DNA from 2 places in the Roseateles sp. T103 genome. Region 1 is predicted to be linked to the other one. Evidence: predicted binding sites of a transcription regulator. Region 1 holds the regulator's gene; the other holds the start of a gene.
The links. The regulator sigma-54, encoded in region 1, starts transcription at its own class of promoters, with help from an activator protein. The targets are predictions, from matches to a motif close to TGGCANGNAANCTGCTTT.

Region 1 (7,683 bases):
CCGAGCGCGGCGGCCTGCACGACGCGGCCAAGCAGCTCACCGAGTTCAGCGGCAAGGTCATCCTCACCAAGGGCACGATGCAGCTCAGCGCCGAGACGCTGTCGGTGCGCGAGAGGAGCGACGGTTTCGTGCTGGCGATCGCGCAGGGGCGCGAAGGCGAGCCGGTCAGCTTCCGCCAGGCGCGCGACGTGCCCGGCGAGAGCATCGCCGGCACCGCCGGCCAGGTCGAATACGACGCACGGACCGACACCGTGCGCTTCAGCGGCGCTGCGATCGTGCGCATCCTGCGTGGCAGCACGGTGATGCGCGAAATCAGCGGCGCCGTGCTGGTCTACGACAACCGCAGCGAGCGGGTCAGCGTCGAGGCCGGCCAGACCTCACCCAACCCGCGCGGCGGGGTGCGCATGACCATCATGCCGCGCGAAGCCACCGCGCCGGCGGCGCCGGCCTCGGCCGTACCGCTGCAGGCCGTGCCGCCGGTGCCGCGCAATCCTTCATGACCGGCATCGCCACGCAGCACCGCCCGGCGCTGGAGTCCGGACCCAGCAGCCGGCTGGAGGCCGAAGGCCTGCAGAAGAGCTATGGCGTGCGCAAAGTGGTCAAGAACGTCCATGTGGACGTGCACAGCGGCGAAGTGGTCGGACTGCTCGGCCCGAACGGCGCCGGCAAGACGACCAGCTTCTACATGATCGTCGGCTTGGTGCGCGCCGATGCCGGCGAGATCCGCATCGACGGCCAGCCGGTGCAGAACCTGCCCATCCACAAGCGCTCGCGCCTGGGCCTGTCCTATCTGCCGCAGGAAGCGTCGATCTTCCGCAAGCTCACCGTCGAGGAGAACATCCGCGCGGTGCTGGAGCTGCAGCGCGACGACAAGGGCCGGCCGCTGCCGGAACAGCGCATCAAGGACCTGCTGGAAGGGCTGCTCGCCGACCTCAGCATCGAGAAGCTGCGCGACAGCCCGGCGCCGGCGCTGTCCGGCGGCGAGCGCCGCCGCGTCGAGATCGCCCGCGCGCTGGCCACGCAGCCGCGCTTCATCCTGCTGGACGAGCCTTTCGCCGGCGTGGACCCGATCGCGGTGCTCGAAATCCAGCGCATCATCCGTTTCCTCAAGGCGCGCGGCATCGGCGTGCTGATCACCGACCACAATGTGCGCGAGACGCTGGGCATCTGCGACCGCGCCTACATCATCAGCGAGGGCGCCGTGCTGGCCGAGGGCACGCCGCAGGAGATCGTCGACAACGCCGACGTGCGCAAGGTCTATCTCGGCGAACACTTCCGCATGTAGGGCCGGGATGGCGCAGCGATGAAGCCCTCACTGCAGGTCCGCCTCAGCCAGCACCTGGCGCTCACACCGCAGCTGCAGCAATCGATCCGCCTGCTGCAGCTCTCCACGCTGGAGCTGAACCAGGAAGTCGAGCAGATGCTGGCGCAGAACCCGCTGCTAGAGACCGAGGACGAATTCGGCGACGCGCCCGCCCCGGAGCTGCCGGAGATCCGCAACAGCAGCAGCACCGACAGCGACGGCGGCGACGACTACGCCGGCGGCACTGAAACCGAAAGCACGGCCGAGATCCGCGCCGAAGACTTCGGCACCACCGAGCGCGAAGACTGGGAGAACGGCACCGAGGGCGACGACTTCGACGGCATCCGCGAACTGCCCAGCAACAGCAGCAGCGGCAGCGGCTCGGGCGACGAGGATGGCGAGCGCAGCGAGCTGGAGTCGGCCGAGATCAGCCTGCAGGAGCATTTGGGACAGCAGCTCGCCGGCATGATGCTCAGCCGTGAGGACAAGGCCGCGCTGCACGTGCTGATCGAGTCGCTCAACGAGGACGGCTATCTGGAGGACAGCCTCGAGGAGCTGACCGATGCGCTGCTCGGCGCCGACGCGGACCCGGAGTCCAAGGACGAGGTATTGGACCGGCTGCGCTGCGCGCTGGCCTGGCTGCAGAGCATGGACCCTGCCGGCGTGGGCGCGCGCGACCTGTCCGAGTGCCTGACGCTGCAGCTGCGCGCGCAACCGCGCAGTGAGGCGCAGGCGATCGCGATCCTGATCTGCAAGAAGCACCTGGAACTGCTCGCCAAGCGCGACTGGAAGCGCCTGATGTCGTTGACCGGTGCCGACGAGGAGCTGCTGCGCGAGGCGCAGAGCCTGATCACGCATCTGGAGCCCAAACCCGGCCGCCGTTTTGCGCGCGGCCAGGCGCAGGCGGTGATCCCCGATGTGATCGTGCAGAAGGTCGGCCGCGAGTTCCGCGTGATGCTGAATCCCGAGGTCGCGCCCAAGCTGCGCATCAACGAACTCTATGCGCAGGCGCTGCGCGCCACGCGTGGCGGCATCAGCAACTCGCCGCTGGGCGCGCAGCTGCAGGAGGCACGCTGGTTCATCAAGAACATCCAGCAGCGCTTCGACACCATCCTGCGCGTCTCGCAGGCCATCGTCGAGCGGCAGAAGGGCTTCTTCACCCATGGCGAGCTTGCGATGAAGCCGCTGGTGCTGCGCGAGATCGCCGACGAACTGGGCATGCACGAGTCCACGATCTCGCGCGTGACCACTGCCAAGTACATGGCCACGCGCTTCGGCACCTTCGAGCTGAAGTACTTCTTCGGCTCGGGCCTGGCCACCGAGGCCGGCGGCAATGCATCGAGCACCGCGGTGCGCGCGCTGATCAAGCAGTTCGTCGCCGCCGAGGATCCGGCCAAGCCGCTGTCGGATAGCACGCTGGCGCAGATGCTGGAAGAGCAGGGCATCCAGGTCGCCCGCCGCACCGTCGCCAAGTACCGCGAGGCGCTTAAAATCGCGCCAGCCAATTTGCGCAAAAGCCTCTGATCCCGCGCCCGCGGTCCTTGGCGCCGCCGTCTGCCCGCCTCAGCCCGGCGAGCGCTCACGTCTCCCCGTCACACCCTGCTTGTTCGCACGCCGACGGCGCCTGAGACGCTGTCTCGATCGTCATGGAGTCCGTTCGACCGCAACTGCTCTCCCGCCCGTCGCAGCGCCGCTGGGGCCTGCTGCTGACGGCCATCGCGGCCGCCTGGGCAGGCATGGCTGTGTGGCTGACGCTCGAGCACGAGCAGCTCTATGAGCGCGAGACTGCCATGCTGCAGTCCCAGGCGCGCACGCTGGACAGCATCGTCAGCCAGCAGCTGGATGCCGTGCGCGGCGCTCTGGGCACCATCGTCACTGACCATGCCGGCTGGGACGCGCGGGCGCTGCAAGCGCAGGCTGGGCCCCTGCTGAGCACATTGGCCAAGGCCATGCCGGGCATCCGGGTGCTGAGCATCGTCGACGCGCAAGGCATCGTCCAAGCCAGCTCGGCGCCGCAGCTGATCGGCATCGACGCGAGCCAGCGCGACTTCTTCCGGGTGCCGCGTCAACAGCCGCACGCCGAGCGCATCTTCGTCTCTGCACCCTTCACCTCGGCACTGGGTGCTTACACGATGACGCTCTCGCGTGCCCTGCTGGACGCGCAAGGGCGCTTCGCCGGCAGCATCGCGATCAGCCTGGATCCGTCCTACTTCCGCCTCATGCTGGACTCAGCCCGCGGTGACTTGCAGACATGGAGCGCGCTGGCACATTCCGATGGCCTGCTGTTCAGCCTCAGCCCGCATAAGGACAGCTGGCTGGGGCGCAATCTGCTGAGCCAGCCCAACTCGCTGCTGGAACGTCATTTGCGCGGCGCTGCGGATGCGTCCGTGATCCGCGGCTTCTCGCTGGTCAGTCAGGATGAGCGGCTGGTCGCGCTCAGGACATTGCATGGCCGGGATATCGGAGCCGATCTGGACAAGCCGCTGGTCGTGGCGGTGGGGCGCTCCGTCGCCGCTCTGGAGGCCCCCTGGAAGCGCCAGCGCAACCAGCTGCTCGCCAGCGCCGGTCTGCTGAGCCTTGGCGCCATCCTGGGCATGCTGATGCGGGAGCGGCGGCTCCGGACCGTCGAGGCCATGCGACTGAGACAGCGCCAGCTGGAGGCCGACAGCGCACAGCGCATGGCGCTGGCGCTGGACGGTGCCGCGCTGGGGATGTGGCAATGGCAGGTCGATAGCGGCGACGCGGTGTTTGACGAGCGCTGGTGTTCAATGCTGGGCTACACCCGAGACGAGCTGCAGCCCTCGGTGCAGACCTGGCAGCAACTGCTGCACCCGGACGACAAAGCCCTGACCGAAGCGGCACTGGACGACTGCCTGCAGGGCCGCAGCGCGGTCTACACCCTCGACTTCAGGCTGCGCCATCGCGACGGCGACTGGCGCTGGATCCACAGCAACGGCCGGGTGATCGAGCGCGACGCACAGGGGCGCGCACTACGCATGACCGGAACGCATCTGGACATCACTGCCGCCAAACAGGCCGAGGCTCGCCTGATCGAGCAGGCCCGACACACCCAGGCCATCCTCGACAACATGGTCGACGGCGTCATCACGATAGACGCCCGGGGCATCATCGCTTCATTCAATCCTGCCGCCAGCCGCATCTTCGGCTACACGGCGGATGAGGTGATCGGCCGCAACGTCAGCATGCTGATGCCCGAGCCCGATGCCAGCCATCACGATGGCTACCTGCACAACTACATGCGCGGGCAGCAACCGCGTGTCATCGGCGTCGGCCGCGATGTCGATGGCCGCCGCAAGGGCGGCAACATCTTTCCGATGAACCTGGCCGTCTCGCGCGTCGAGCACCAGGGCGAGGTGGTGTTCATCGGCCTGATCCGCGACATCACCGAGCGTAAGAAGGCCGAGGCGCAGATCGAACGGTTGGCCTTTTACGACCCGCTGACCGGCCTGCCCAATCGCCGCCTGCTGCTGGATCGCCTCGGTCAGGCACTCAGCAGCAGTCAGCGCACCGGCCGGCGCGGCGCCGTGCTGTTCATCGACCTCGACAACTTCAAGTCACTCAACGACACGCTCGGCCACGGCATGGGCGACCGGCTGCTGCTCAGCATCGCGCAGCGCCTGCAGTCCGCGCTGCGCGCCCAGGACTCGGTGGCCCGCTGGGGGGGCGATGAGTTCGTCGTGCTGCTGCAGGACCTGGGATCCGATGCAGACACCGCCGCGCGGCATGCGGAGGCCGCGGGCGAGAAGCTGCTGCGCGTGCTGGGACAGCCTCATCACCTGGACAACCATGTCCATCACAGCACGCCCAGCATCGGCATCGTGCTGTGGGGCGAGACCCCGACCAGTAGCGACGAACTGCTCAAGCATGCCGACCACGCGATGTACCAGGCCAAGGCGGCCGGCCGCAACCAGCTGTGCTTCTTCGATCCGGTGACGCAGGCAGCGATGGCGGAGCGTGCCGCGCTGGAAGCCGAGCTGAGACTGGCGCTGGAGCGTGGACAGCTTGATCTGCACTACCAGCCGCAGGTCGATCGCCAAGGCCAGCTGATCGGCGCCGAGGCCCTGCTGCGCTGGCGACACCCAGAGCGCGGCTGGATCTCACCGGCCGTCTTCATCCCGCTGGCCGAGCAGACCGGCTTGATCGCCCAGCTCGGCGAGTGGGTGATCGAGCAGGCCTGCCGCAGGCTTGGGCAATGGGTCGGTGATGCCCAGCTCGCGCCCCTGACGCTGGCGGTCAATGTCAGCGTCCACCAGTTCCGCCAGAAGGGCTTCCTGGGCCTGATGCAGCAGCAGCTGGCCCGCAGCGGCGCGCCGACCGACAGGCTGAAGCTCGAGATCACCGAGAGCGCGCTGGCCACCGACATCGAGTCGATGATCCAGCTGATGGATGCACTGCGCCAGCAAGGCCTGCGCCTGTCGCTGGACGACTTCGGCACCGGCTATTCCTCGCTGGCCTACCTCAAGCGACTGCCGCTGTCGCAGCTGAAGATCGACAAGTCCTTCGTCGACGACCTGCTGACCGACCCCGACGACCGCGCCATCGCGCATACCATCATTCAGCTGGGCGACAACCTGGGGCTCAATGTGCTGGCCGAAGGCGTTGAAACCGAGGCCCAGCGCGAGCTGCTGCAGCAGCTGGGCTGCGACGCCTTTCAGGGCTATCTGTTCAGCCGACCGCTGCCGCTGGGCGCATTCATCGACCTCGTGCGGCAGTGGACCCCTCGGCACGCCTGAGGCACAGCTGCCGCGGCGCCGCCACTGGCCGCCTGGCGCGTAGAGGGACAATAGGCCCTTGTTGACCGCCCAGCCCGCCATGTCCCGCTCCGACCTTCTCGACCTGTTTCTCTCCTGTCCCGCCGGCGTCGAACCTTGGCTGGCCGAGGAAGTCGCGGCCATCCTGCCTGGCGCGCCCCTGGAGGCGCTGCGCGGGGGCGTGGCGGTGAAGAGCGACCTGGCCGGCGTGATGAAGCTGAACCTGGAAAGCCGCCTGGCGCAGCGCGTGCTGATCGAGCTGCTCGGCGGCCCCTACCAGCATGAGGACGACATCTATGCGCTAGCGCGCCGCATCGACTGGACGAAGTGGATCCATGCGCGCAACACGATCCGCGTGGACACCACGGCGCAGCGCTCGCCGCTGCGCTCGATCAACTTCGCCACGCTGCGCGTCAAGGACGCGATCTGCGACGTGCTGCGCGAGGCCACCGGTGAGCGCCCCAGCGTCGACACCCGGCACCCCGACCTGCCGGTGGTGCTGCACCTGGGCCCCGACTACGCGATGCTCTATGTGGACAGCTCGGGCGAGGCCTTGTTCAAGCGCGGCTGGCGCACCGACAAGGGCGATGCGCCGCTGAAGGAGACGCTGGCCGCGGCGATGCTGGCCGCCGCCGGCTGGAAGGGCACGCCAGAGACCGGCGGTGCGCTGCACGACCCCTGCTGTGGATCGGGCACCATCCCGATCGAGGCCGCGCAGATCGCCTGCGGCATCGCGCCCGGGCTGACGCGGCGTTTCGCCTTCGAGCGCCAGCAGCCCTTCCAGCCGCTGCGCGCGCAGTGGCAGCAGATGAAGGACGCTGCCAAGGCGCGCATCCATGCCCCCGCCGTGCCGATCTACGGCAGCGACGTGGCCTTCCGCATGGTCGACTTCGCCCGCCGCAATGCCGAGCGGGCCGGCGTCGCGCAGTACATCCAGTTCAACGGCGGCGACGCGCTGGAACGCCCGGCGCCGCAGCTGCCGCCCGGGATGCCCGGCACGCTGATGCTCAACCCGCCCTATGGCGAGCGCATCGAGGTGCGCGGCAAGGCCGCCGCGGTGCGCGAAACGGCGGGGTCGGAACAACGCAGTGCCGACGAGGAGTTCTTCCCCCGCCTGGCCGCGCACTGGAAGCGCCAGTACACCCAGCACCCGGCCGGCTGGACCGCCTGGATGCTCAGTCCTGACATGAAGCTGCCCAACAAGATGCGGCTGAAGGAATCGCGCCGCACGCCGATGTGGAACGGCCCGATCGAGTGCCGGCTGTTCCGCTTCGATCTGGTCGCCGGCTCGGCGCGCGACAAACCCGCGGCCTGAGTGCGCCTCAGCCGGCCACGCGCTGCGATGCCGGCTTTCGCGCCAGCCACAGCAGCGCCAGGCCGACGAGAACCAGCGGCAGCAGGCTGCCCGCGTTCATCCAGGTCCAGCCGCCGGTGGTGACCAGGGCCCCGGAGCTGAACGAGGTGAACGTCATCGTCAGGTAGATCCAGAAGTCCATGGTCGCCTGGGCGGTGGTCTTCTCCTCGGGGCGGTAGGTGCTGGTGAACAGCGTGGTACCGCCGACGAAGAGGAAGTTCCAGCCCACGCCCAGCACCAGCAACGCGGCGATG
Region 2 (7,683 bases), on a different contig from region 1:
TCCAGCCACCTGCACTTCTGCGGCTGCCAGCATGCGCGCGAGCTCTTGCTGCGCGAGCGAAGCATTGGGGCCCGTGCCTACAGGCGCGGCCATCGCTGCCTTGCGCAGCTCGGCGACTTCCTTGCGCTTCTGCTCCTCGAGATCCTTGATCAGACGCCGCGTGGCAACGATGTCCGGATGCTGCTCGGTGAATCGCTGCAGCAAGCCATCGAGATTGCGTTTCAATCCGTCGATGCGCGCATCCAGCTCCGGCGTGGCGACCGACAGCGAAGACTCCTGCAGCAGGCTCTGCGTGGTCGTATTGCCAGCCTGAGTGCGCTCAGCCTGCAACTGCGCCTTGGCAGCATCTCGCGCGTTGACCGCCTCGCGCAGCTCCAGTCGCGCGCGCTCCAGCTGCGAGCTCATCTCTGCCAGACGCGACGCTGAATCCTTCCCGTCGGCAGCCATAGTCTGGATATTGCGGAGTCGGAATTCCTTCAGGCGTGCCTCGGCCTCCTCGAGCTTGGCTTCATAGGCCTTGATCTGCTCGTTGATGAAGGTCGTCGCAGTCGCCGTGTCCTTGCGGCTAGCACCGAGGCTCGATTCAACGAAGATGGACACCAGCGCCTGGACCACGCGCTTGGCGGTCTCTGGATCCTCGCCGCGATACGACAGCGTGTAGAGGTTGTCCCTCGAAGTACTCTGAATCGAGAGTGCCTTCTGCAACTTGTCGATCGTCGCCTCCTGCTCTGCCTTGGTCTGATTCTTCAGATCGAGGTCTGCCATGCGGACCAGTTTCTCGAGGTTCGGCCGACTGATCAGCGTGCGGCTGAGCATGACCACCTGCTGCTCGACGTTGGGCTGGACGGCCAGCCCCGACATCAGGGGCTTCAGGATCGATTGGGTGTCAACATAAATGCGTGCACTGGCTTCGTAGCGGTCTGGCATGGCCAGCACGACGACAGCGCCGACGAGGCCGGCAATCCAGGCCGCAGCCAGGCCAGCCCAGCGGTACTTCCAGGTACGCCGCAGCATCGACAGGACTTGGCTGAGCAACTGATCCATCGGGTGGCGAAATCAAGTAGAGGTGATGAATCCAGCCCGGCGTCACAACACGCCGTCAGCTGGTTCGAGCAGAGAGAAGCCGGGGCGAAACCCGGCGAGACTCAGAACAAGCTCTGCGGAATGATCAGGATGTCGCCGGGACGCATCTCGACGTTGGCAGACACATCGCCGCGCTGGATCAGATCCTTCAGCCTGACCGCGTACTGTTTGTTACCTTCACTGGTGCGCAGAATCGTCGCGCTATTGCCCGACGCGAAGTCTGTCAGGCCGCCCACAGCGATCATCACGTCCAGCAGCGTCATCTTTTGTTTGAAAGGCAGGAACTGCGGCTTAGCTGCCTCACCGACGACGCGAATCTGTTCGCTGTAGGGACCGACGAAGCCTGTCACGATCACCGTGACGATGGGATCGCGGACGTACTTGGCCAGCTGCTTCTCGATGTCGCGGGCAATCTCGACCGAATTCTTGCCCTGCACGACCATCTCATCAATCAGAGGCGCCGAGATCTTGCCGTCGGGACGCACCGGCACCGACATGGACAACTCGGGGTTGCGCCAGACCATCACATTCAGGCTGTCGCCGGGACCAACGATGTAGCTGTAGTCCGCCAGACCAGCATTGATCGGCGCCGGCGGGTGGCTGCTAGAAGCGCAGCCGAACAAACTCAGGGCTGCGATACCTGCGGCCAGATAGCGGACGATCATCGATCCACCAGCAAAAAAGGTCTTCAAGTTACGACTCCCTCAATCTTTGCGACGGCATGCATCACGAGCCAAGCACCGCCGCCGAAGCTGTCTAACGTCGAGATGATATCGGCCATTGGACCACACACCCAAGGCACAACTATCACTCAGCCAAGGGGGCGCAGCCGCCCTGCGCGAGTACTATTCACGCGAGAGCCGCTGCAAGGAACAGGATGAGCATCGAAGCTGCGATCAGAGACTGGAAAGAACTACTTGGTGCCGAGTACGTCCTCGACGAGCGTTCCTCACAAGAGCGCTACGGCAGGGACACCAGCGGCACATCCCGCCACATCCCCTGCGCACTCCTGATCAAGGATGGCTCAGCGCTACCCGACCTGGTCCGCATCGCGCAGAAGCACCGCACCCCCATCTATCCCATCAGTACAGGCCGCAACTGGGGCTACGGTTCGGCCCTGCCCGCACAGGATGGCTGCGTCATCGTCGATCTGTCCGGCATGAACAGGATCCTGCATTTCGATGCGGAACTCGGCGTTGTGACCGTGGAGCCAGGTGTCACACAGGGCATGCTTGCCGACTTCTTAGATGCGGGAGGGCATGATTTTCTCGTACCAGTCACCGGGGCAGGCCCCAGCGTCAGCCTCCTGGGCAATGCGCTTGAGCGAGGCTACGGTGTCACCCCCTATACCGACCACTTTTCGGCAGTCACTGATATCGAAGCCGTGCTACCGGATGGACGGATCTACCGGACTGCAATGGCAGAACTGGGCTGCCCCGAAATTGCCAGGCTCTTCAAATGGGGCATCGGCCCCTACACGGCCGGACTATTCACACAAGGCAACTTCGGCATCGTCACGCGCATGAGCATCCTGCTGGCCAGGCGACCTGAGTCAGTCAAGGTCTGCTTCTTCGGACTCAAGGACGATGCCCTGCTGGAGCCCGCCGTCGCGCAGGTCCGCAGTCTCCTGAGCAAGCTGCCCGGCACGATTGGCGCGATCAATCTGATGAATCGACACCGCGTGCTGGCCATGACGGCCCCCTATCCCGCGGACGGCATCGACGCAGATGGCCTGATCAGCGCAGCAAAGCTTGCCGAACTGGGGAAGCAGTATCAGGTGCTGCCCTGGACGGGCTTCATGACGCTCTATGGCACCAAGAGCATCGTCAAGGCCGCACAGAAGGAGGTCCGACATGCACTCGGGCCCGTAGCCTCGCGTCTGATGTTCTTCAGCCAGGCACAGGCACGATCCTTGGCCGGCATGGCGCGCCTGATTCCCGGCGCCCTGGGACAAAGACTCGCCAGCACGGCAGGCACGCTCGCCCAGTCGCTGGAACTGGTCAACGGCCGCCCGAACGAGACCGCCCTCCCCCTGGCGTACTGGCGAAGCCCCGCCGCACAAAAGTCCGCCCCACTGAACCCTGCTCGAGATGCCTGCGGGCTGCTCTGGTATGCCCCACTGGTTCCAATGCGGGCAGAGTCGGTTCGTGCCTATGTTTCTATGGTCACTGACGTATGCCGAAGCCACCGAATCGAGCCCCTCATCACGCTTACCAGCCTTGGGGAGAGACTGTTCGACAGTACCGTACCAATCCTGTTCGACCGAACATCGACGCAGAAAGGACAGGAGGCAAGAGCCTGCCGGGAAAGCCTGCTGCACGACGGCGCGTCACTCGGCTTTCACCCTTACCGCCTGGCCCAAGAACAGATGCCGTCTTATACAGAACGCTGCCCGGAGGCCAGCGGGGTCGGCGGACGACTCAAGATGTCGCTCGACCCCGGCAATGTGCTGGCACCAGGCCGATACCAGCAGCAGAGCGTCGGCATTTTTGACACTCAACGGACACCGACTCCGAATGAACACACCTCGCCCATGTAAATCAACGACTTACACAGGAAACCAATCCTGGCACGCATTCTGCTTATTCAGGGCAAGGGAGTTTGACGACGCCCTTGATGAGTACCAACCTGAGGAGCGAAACATGAACATGAAACACGCAATTGCAGCCGCCGCATCGGCGCTCGCAATGGCAGCAGCCCCGGCCCAGGCGGGCGTGGTTGCAATGGCCGACCTGGCGATCAACAGCCTGGGTCTGCAAACAGTCACCGGCGGCCTGTTCACGGCAGTGAACGTCACCAGCGAGACGCGTACCGGCAACGCATCGTCGAACTACAACGGCCCCTCGACGAATGGCGGCAACGCGAACAGCAACGTCACCGGCGCTACCGTCGATGTCACTTATCGCTGCGCGGGTGATTGCGGCGCTGCAGTCACGGCTGCCTACGGTGGTCAGCTGGAGAACAACGGCACGACCCATCTGAACGGTGCTGTCGCGAACTACGCGCTCGGCGACATGTACATCTCGGGCTCTGTGTTCGGTGTCGCTCAGCCGAACCCGTCTGGCTTGACCCGTGCCAATGCCGCCGCTACAAGCACCACCAACGAGGGCGGTGCCAATGCGACGATCCAGAACGGCCTGCGCGTGACGACAACCTTCACCGCTAACGAGACGGCATCGGTTCGCATGTTCCTGGGCTTCGACGCCTTCGTGCGTACCTGGATTGACAGCCTGACCGGTAGCCAGAGCGCCACCTCGAGCGCAAGCATCGGCTGGGATGTGCAAATCCTTCAGGGCAACAACGTGGTCTTCGCTTGGGCCCCGAATCAGGTGAACGTGAACTACAGCGCGTTTGCCGTCGAGGACAACATCACTTATAGCAATAACGGCTTGGTCTTCTCCAACTTCTTCGACATCATCGGTGGACTGAACTACCGCGTGACGATCCAGCAATCGTCGAATGCCACGATGTCGTATGTGCCCGAGCCCGCCTCTCTCGCTCTGGCTGGCTTGGCGCTGCTGGGCGTGGCAGGTGTGACGTCCCGCCGTCGCCGCGTGCAGTAAGCAAGTCGACTGTCTGGCACTGAACCCGGCTCGCGCATTGCGTGAGCCGACTCAGGCCCAGGTACTCAAGGCCCGTGTTCGCACGGGCCTTTTCTTTTCTTGTTCTCGTTGTTCACACCACGCCACCGGTCTAGCGCCAGCGCCAGGCGCTATGCTGCCGCCGTGAGTTCGCACAATTTGCAGCGACCTGCTGCGTTTCTCTCGCTCGCCCTCAGCACCAGCCTCATAGGCAGCTATGTCGGCCTGTCCAAGCTGCTGCTGCTCGCCTTCCCAGTGTTTCTGCTCGCGTGGCTGCGCTTCGGCATTGCCGCTGTGGCCATGCTTGGCTGGATCCGGCGTGGGCCGGAGGAGCCGCAGATGGACAGGCGGACGCAGGGGCTCGTGTTCCTCGAGTCCTTTCTCGGTAACTTCCTCTTTTCGATCTGCCTGCTCTTCGGCGTGCGCGAGACTTCCGCCATGGTGACAGGCGTGCTGATGGCCGGCATACCGGCCGCAGTCGCCTTGCTCAGCTGGCTGTTCCTGAGAGAGCGCATTGCAAGACGCGTGCGGCTGGGCATTGCGCTCAGCGTGGCCGGCATCGCGCTGGTTGCGCTCGACCGAGGTAGCGGCAACAGCAACACCGGCGGCGCTACGCAGACCAGCCTGCTTGGCGCCCTGCTGGTGCTTGCCGCCGTCTTCTGCGAAGCCAGCTATGTGGTGATCGGCAAGAAGCTGACGCAGAACCTGTCCCCCAAGCGCATCAGTGCCTTGATCAATCTGTGGGGACTGGCGCTGGTTACCCCATTTGGCATTTGGCAGGCCTGGAGCTTCGATTTCGCCGCCGTTGAGTTGAGCAACTGGGGCCTGCTACTTTTCTATGCGCTGGCAGCAAGCATTGCCACCGTCTGGCTGTGGATGCGAGGACTGCGCCATGTACCGGCGGCACAAGCCGGCGTGTTCATGGTGTTCCTGCCCATCTCCACTGCGTTGATCGGCTTCTTCGTGCTGGGCGAGTCGATCAGCGCCGTCCAGGCGCTGGCCTATGCCATCGCGCTGGCTGGCGTGGTGTTGGCGAGCTGGCCAGCAGCAGCCACAGACGCTCAGCCACTTCAGCATCGCTGACAATCCTGCTCCTTCTTCGTATCACAGCGCCCCGAGTCCCATGACGCACAGCCACGCCTTGCCCAGTGATACCGAGGCTTGGCAAGCCTGGGTGCAGGCCTTTGCCGTGCTGATGCAGGCCCAGCCAGATGCACCAGTACCCTTGCCGCAGGAAGAATCGGCTGGCGCGCATGCCCTGATCCTGGCTCCGCACCCGGACGATGAATGCATCGTCGGCGCGCTGCCACTGCGCCTGCGCCAGGAAGCCGGCTGGCGTGTCACCGTGCTGGCGGTGACGCTGGGCAGTCGAGCCGAGCGCCGAGCCGAGCGATGGGCGGAGATGCAGGCCGCCTGCGAGTTGCTGGGGTTTGGGCTGCGGCACCTGGGCTCGGACGGACTCGAGCGTGTGCGGCCAGATTCCGCCACGACCGATCCAGTGCTGTGGCGCGAGAACCGCGCAAGCCTGGCTGCAGCGCTGAACGACATCAAGCCCAGACTCGTGCTGATGCCGCACGCGGCAGACGCCAACCCCACGCATATCGGCGTGCATCGGCTTGCCAGTGCCACGCTGGCCGAGGTTCGCTTTCGCGGCTGGGTCGCCGAGACCGAATTTTGGGCACCACAGCAGGCGCCCAACTGCATGGTGCAGACCAGCGTGGCCGACACCGCACGCCTGATCCAGGCCCTGGCCTGCCACCAGGGCGAGGTGGCGCGCAATCCATATCACCTGCGCCTGCCGGCCTGGATGGCCGACAACGTGCGCCGTGGAGGCGAACTGTTGGGCGGTGCGGGCGGCACGCCGCCAAGCTGGGCCTTTGCCACCCTCTACCGTCTGAGCCGCTGGGCCGACGGTCAGACCTTGCCTCGAGACCTGGCCCCGCTGCTCTTCCCGGCCGGCCAAGCAATAGAGCTGCCACGTTGATGCCCGGACCAGCCAACGAGAACGCCGCCGCCGCGCTCACGCCTCTGCGCATCCGCCAGTCCGTCTACACAGGCGCTGGTCTGAGGCGACACCTACCCCATCGGCCCGAACTGGTGCGGACAACCCGGACAGCAGTGGTTTCATCTCGCTGTCTCCAGCAGACCTCGCCTGCAAATTGACTAGACTGCACACACGCTTTGGCAGTAGGGAGTGTGCAGATGGCAAACAGCATGGACTGGGCTCAACACGGCAGCTTCTCTCTGCAATGGCATGGCGATGTGCTGTGGGCGCGCTACCAGGGCTGCTGGAACGAGATTTGCGCCCAGCGCCTGCATGGACAGGCGCAGGAGCTCTGGCAGCAGCGCGGTAGCGGACGCCCCTGGGGCCTGCTCAGCGACGCACGCGACTGGGAGGGTGCGACACCCGAGGCCCTTGCAGCCTGGTGGGCCTTCTTCGAGGATGCCGTGGCCCATGGCATGACAGCCGTCACCGATGTGCTGCCCAGTCATTTCCATGAGGCCATGGTGCGCGAGCAGGCGCAGCGCGCCATGGCGCTGGCGAACTACCGACACAGCCCGGATGTCGATTCCGCCATGGCCTGGCTGGCCGAGCAAGGCTTGGCCATCAAGGCCTGAGCAGTTCCCCAAGTCCCCATGGCGCCACCGGATGGCAGTCCGCACTACAGTCGCTCCATGAAGATCGATTTCGTCTCCGACGTCTCCTGCCCCTGGTGCGCCATTGGACTCAAGTCGCTGGAGCAGGCGCTGACGCGACTGCCAGACTTGCCGGTGGACCTGCACATCCAGCCCTTCGAGCTGAATCCGCAGATGGTGGCGGAAGGCGAGGACATCGACGAACACCTGTCCCGCAAGTACGGGGCCAGTCCCGAGCAGATGGCGCAGACGCGCGAGCACATCCGCCAGCGCGGCGCGGCGGTGGGCTTCACGTTCACGCAGGGTGCGCGCAGCCGCATCTACAACACCTTCGATGCGCACCGCCTGCTGCACTGGGCGGGTCTGCAGGGCAGCGCCAAGC

Region 2: the regulator sigma-54 is predicted to act here: its motif matches at 3,651-3,668, upstream of AC2EBS_RS03230 (EDSAP-1 family PEP-CTERM protein).

The regions. Positions count from the first base shown of each region.
Region 1 is NZ_JBXVVS010000005.1:245,819-253,501, forward strand. Features, by position in the region: gene lptA (lipopolysaccharide transport periplasmic protein LptA) at 1-500, shown strand, start outside; gene lptB (LPS export ABC transporter ATP-binding protein) at 497-1,285, shown strand; gene AC2EBS_RS15535 (RNA polymerase factor sigma-54) at 1,304-2,827, shown strand; gene AC2EBS_RS15540 (bifunctional diguanylate cyclase/phosphodiesterase) at 2,950-6,057, shown strand; gene AC2EBS_RS15545 (THUMP domain-containing class I SAM-dependent RNA methyltransferase) at 6,137-7,390, shown strand; gene AC2EBS_RS15550 (MFS transporter) at 7,398-7,683, opposite strand, start outside.
Region 2 is NZ_JBXVVS010000001.1:729,764-737,446, reverse strand. Features, by position in the region: gene AC2EBS_RS03245 (XrtA system polysaccharide chain length determinant) at 1-1,044, opposite strand, end outside; gene AC2EBS_RS03240 (XrtA/PEP-CTERM system exopolysaccharide export protein) at 1,146-1,748, opposite strand; gene AC2EBS_RS03235 (FAD-binding oxidoreductase) at 1,961-3,622, shown strand; gene AC2EBS_RS03230 (EDSAP-1 family PEP-CTERM protein) at 3,726-4,646, shown strand; gene AC2EBS_RS03225 (DMT family transporter) at 4,809-5,747, shown strand; gene AC2EBS_RS03220 (PIG-L deacetylase family protein) at 5,788-6,648, shown strand; gene AC2EBS_RS03215 (hypothetical protein) at 6,867-7,283, shown strand; gene AC2EBS_RS03210 (DsbA family oxidoreductase) at 7,341-7,683, shown strand, end outside.